2 regions of the Maricaulis sp. D1M11 genome follow, and region 2 is predicted to be linked to the other one. Evidence: predicted binding sites of a transcription regulator. Region 2 holds the regulator's gene; the other holds the start of a gene.
The links. The regulator LexA, encoded in region 2, represses DNA repair genes until DNA is damaged. The targets are predictions, from matches to a motif close to ATGTTCCNCTTGTGTTCC.
Positions count from the first base shown of each region.

Region 1: the regulator LexA is predicted to act here: its motif matches at 1,169-1,186, upstream of ruvC (crossover junction endodeoxyribonuclease RuvC).

Region 1 is NZ_JBKQWY010000001.1:750,144-752,543, forward strand. Features, by position in the region: gene RMQ97_RS03555 (hypothetical protein) at 1-876, opposite strand, end outside; gene ruvC (crossover junction endodeoxyribonuclease RuvC) at 1,213-1,716, shown strand; gene ruvA (Holliday junction branch migration protein RuvA) at 1,713-2,354, shown strand; gene ruvB (Holliday junction branch migration DNA helicase RuvB) at 2,370-2,400, shown strand, end outside.
Region 2 is NZ_JBKQWY010000003.1:49,270-51,669, forward strand. Features, by position in the region: gene RMQ97_RS06595 (ComEC/Rec2 family competence protein) at 1-1,015, shown strand, start outside; gene lexA (transcriptional repressor LexA) at 1,009-1,710, opposite strand; gene trpC (indole-3-glycerol phosphate synthase TrpC) at 1,952-2,400, opposite strand, start outside.

The DNA.
Region 1 (2,400 bases), on a different contig from region 2:
CCCTGTCTCCGGATCCAACACGAGGAGAGAGGATCGATCACTGTGAAAATAGAGTCGATAGACTGATCGAAGCTTGGCGAGGGTGTGCGCCAGAAGTGGGGACGCGTAGATCTGTTCCTGCACAGGATTGCGACCTTCGTAAAGAAGGACAACAAGACGTCCATCCGGCAAAAAGCCGATCCCTACGGGTTGCCCAGGTATGGCATCGGTCACAATTTCACTTCGCCCGGCATGGGGACCCGTCAGTAGAACACGTTTGACCGTCGCCCGGTTGGGTTCCGTAACATAGGCATAACGCTCATCGGCAGACAGGGCGATGTCAGACGGCAGGACGAGGTCGGCATTCAGGATCCGTGTTCTGCGATTGGGTCTGTTCTGGACGTAGAGCGTGCCCCAAGGCCGGTTTTCCAGCTGATCGAGATAGCCGTTGTCCCGATTGCGTGTCTGTCGCCACCGGTTCCGGCTGACATCGATAAAGGCTGTTCGCCCTGAGCGTCCCTGATCGACACCTGTGACAAACCCATTCTGCACATGATCCGCACCCCGACTGAGCAGTGTCGGGGTTTCGCCGCCGATCGTCCACACATAGGTCCCGTTCCCGGTTGCCAGTAAAAGCGTGCCCTCGGCGGTGCAGACCATGTCGAACACCATCACACCGGGCAGATGAAGGACAGTGTTTGCCGATGCGTCCTCCCCCGGCCGATACTCGATGATCTTCCCGCTCGACTCATCCCGGTCGTTGTCTCCGAAAAAGAAACGGCCGTCGGAACACTGTGTAAATTTTGATACGGGCGCCGGGGTGGGATAACGCTCCAGCGTGTCGGGATCGTAACGCACAATCTCTGTTGCCGTCTCGAGCGGGATCGCTTCGCCCATCCTCCAAACATGAGGGTCGATCGGGGATGGCCAAGCGAGCCAAAAGCCGACAAAGACCGATAGGCCCCCGCCTGTGATCGCGGATATTTTGAGTAGTAGAGACATGACTGGTCCTTATTCGTGCGAAGCAAAGGGGATTTCCGGATCAGGACAAGTCATCGGATATAATGATACCGCTAACTCGCATTCGAGGTGTTCTGTTTTGCAGTACGCGTTTAATGAGCCGGGGAGCGGATCTTCGGGCAATGAAATGTCAGGCGGATTTGCCGTTTACGTCAAAGCATGGCATGCAATGTTCTTGACCTGTTCCGTTCTGGGCGGGGGATGGGAGGGCAAATGCGAGACAAGACGATCCGGATCCTGGGGATCGACCCGGGCATTCGTCGCATGGGGTGGGGATTGATTGCCGTCAACGGTACGCGCCTGACCTATCTTCAGCACGGTACCGTGTGTCCGCCGACCGATCGGGCGCTGGCTGAGCGGCTCAACTATCTGTTCGATGAAGTGACAGGGCTTGTCGCCGAACTCCAGCCGGATGAAGCGGCCATCGAGGAGGCATTCATGTCCAACAATGCCAACTCGGCACTGAAATTGGGGCATGCGCGCGCCGCGGCCCTTCTTCCGCCTGCCCAGGCTGGTTTGCCTGTGGCTGAATATGCCGCACGCCTGGTCAAGAAGTCCGTGGTTGGCACTGGCGCTGCAGACAAATCCCAGGTCGAGGCCATGATCAAGATCTTGTTGCCCGGAGCGAACGCCCAAGCCGATGCGGCGGATGCCCTGGCTGTGGCTGTGTGTCATGCGCATCACCGCAAGGCCGTCCAACTGGGGAGTGTGGCATGATTGGCTGGCTGAGAGGCCGTGTTGAAACGGTGGGTTCCGAAGAGATCATCCTCAATGTCCAGGGCGTGGGATATCTCCTGAGCGCGTCTGGGCAAACGCTGGGACGGCTGGAGCCGGGCCAGGAGGTGTCCCTGCATGTGGAGACCCATGTGCGCGAAGACGCGTTGAAGCTGTTTGGATTTCTCGACGATCTGGAGCGAGCCTGGTTTGTCCGCTTACAGGAAGTCCAGGGTGTTGGAGCCAAGGCGGCACTGGCCATTCTCGATACCATGCCCGTTTCCGAGCTCGCGAATGCGGCCGCACTGGGTGACAAGACGGCGTTCTCGCGCGCCAAAGGGGTCGGGCCCAAGATCGCTACCCGCATTGCGACAGAGCTCAAGGACAAGGCTCCTCCCCAGCCGCGCGGTCTGAGTATCGGGCTGCCACCCCATTCAGACGGCACACCGGCGACGCCTTCGGTGGCGTCTTCTGTCGGGGGAGATGCGCCTGCCCGGGAAGACGCCGTGTCGGCTCTGTTGAATCTGGGATATGGTGAGAGCCAAGCTCGCCAGGCGGTCGCTGAAGTGCTCAAACAGGCGGGCAAGGATGCAGATATTGGTGAGGTCATTCGTCTGGCCTTGCGCGAACTGGCACCCTAGGGCGGAGGCGCGAGTATGAGTGATCCACACGACCGCGTGGTCGATC
Region 2 (2,400 bases):
GTGTGTGATGATCCTGATCCTGGCGCCGCACAGTGTGCTGTCAGTCGGTTTCCAAATGAGTTTTGCGGCCACCGGTGCCCTGATCCGGGCCTATGAACTGGCACGCCCGGTTGTTCAGGCCCGTCGCTGGCCGATTATCGTGACACTTCCCGGCGGTGTCGCCTTCACCAGCGCCATAGCCGGGAGTGCAACATCCGTCTTTTCGGCCTTTCATTTTCATCACCTCGCCAAGACCGGCTTTTTTGCCAATGTGCTAGTCATGCCGATCTTTTCCCTGATTGTGATGCCGGTCGGGTTTCTCGCCCTCGTCTTGATCCCGTTGGGATGGGATGGCCCTGTATTCGAGGTGATGGGGTTTGGCTTGCGGCTGTGCCTGTCGTTCGCGCGATGGACCTCAGGGGGGGAGGGCGTTCTCATTCCCATCGCAGCCGCGCCTCCCTGGCTATTGGCCGGTTTGTCCGCATCTGTGGTCTGGTTTCTCGTCGTACGGGGGCTACGCGCCCTGATTGCGCCAAGCCTGGTCTTTCTCGTGAGTGTGATCATCTGGTTCGCCAGCACTCCTCCCCACCTGGTGATTACGGAAGAGGGCGTTATTGTGGCGCAGGAGGATGGAAATCTGTGGACCTCACACCCTCGTCAGGGCCGTTTTGCGCGCCGGGTTTTTGCCGAGCGCGCTGCGGTGTCAGAGACCCTCAGTCCGGCGCCCCAGAGGTGTGACGCTTCAGGCTGCGTTTATTTCCTCGGCCAAATCCGGATTGCACGGCCGAGCGATATGTCTGTCTGGTTCGAGGACTGTGAACGGGCCGACATTCTGGTCCTGCCCCAATCCTTGCCGGACTGGCGGCGGCAGTCCTGTTCAGCCCGAATTATCGGCGTGGAGGAACGTGTGACGCAGGGCAGTCTGGCCCTGTGGATCCGCAATGACGACATCCGCGATCACGTCTGGGTCGAAGACACCCGGCGATACCGGATCTGGGCTGGAGCTGAAGAGCGAGGACGACACTCCGCTCAGTGATATTTGCGGATCAGCCCCACCAGCGTGCCCTGAACCTTTACACGTTCCGGGCCGAAAATGCGGGTTTCATACTCCGGATTGGCGGCCTCCAGGGCGATGGATCCGCCCTTCTTGCGCAGACGTTTGAGCGTGGCCTCTTCATCATCAACCAGAGCCACGACAATCGTGCCATTCTCGGCGGACTGGGCCTTTTTGATCAGGACCAGATCACCATCGAGAATGCCGGCCTCGATCATGGAATCGCCCTTGACCTCGAGCGCGAAATGCTCGCCGCCCTGGATCATGTCGGCGGGAACGGGAAGGCGGTCCGTTTCATGCTGAATGGCCGCGATGGGCACACCGGCGGCAATCCGGCCCAGGATCGGGATGTCCACACTCGCATCAGATCCGGGCTCATCAACGGTTTTGCGCTGGAAGTCCGGGCGAACCACATTGCGGGTATCCTCGACCTGTTCGGTCTTCTGGGCCCCACGAACAGCATCTTCGGGAAGCTTGATGACTTCAAGCGCGCGAGCGCGATGAGCCAGGCGCCGGATAAAGCCGCGCTCTTCCAGAGCCGTGATCAGGCGGTGAACCCCTGATTTCGAGGCGAGGTTCAAGGCGCCTTTCATCTCGTCAAAAGAGGGAGACACGCCCGTATCTCGAATCCGCTCGTGAATGAACAGAAGAAGCTCGTGTTGTTTCCGCGTCAGCATGGCGCATTCCTTCCAGCCGGACCCTGGTGCCATGGGAGTGGGCATGCCCCAAACCCTTGCGCCATCAGGGATTGTCCTGTCAGACCCTGCTCAGCCTGTGCGCATCAGTGCCGAAGCGCACGGAACAAAGCAGGAATCACCTGTGTTCTACAAGTGTTCCGCACATCGGTCAAGCGAGGGGCTTTTGGTCCGGCGCGCGGCGGGGCACGTCCGGCGAATGCCATGGTCTAGCAGGCGTGTTTTAGCCCAGCAGGCGCCGAGTCGCGGCCGTGACATCATCCTGACGCATCAGGCTTTCGCCGACCAGCAGAGCTTCAGCTCCGGCATCCTTGAGGCGGGCGACGTCGGCGGGAGTGAAAATACCGCTCTCCGCGACTAGAAGGCGATCTTCCGGAACGCGTGGCGCCAGGTTTTCGAAGGTCTGCAGGCTTGTTTCGAACGTGCGCAGATTACGGTTGTTAATGCCCACGAGCGGGGCATTGAGGGCAATGGCACGATCCAGCTCCGGACCGTCATGCACTTCAACCAGAACGTCCATACCCCATTTTTCAGCCTCATCGGTCAGGGTGCGGGCGCAGTCATCATTAATGGCGGCCAGGATGAGAAGAATGGCGTCCGCCCCCAGGGCCCGGGCCTCGGCGACCTGATAGATGTCATACATGAAATCCTTGCGCAGGGCGGGCAGGGCGA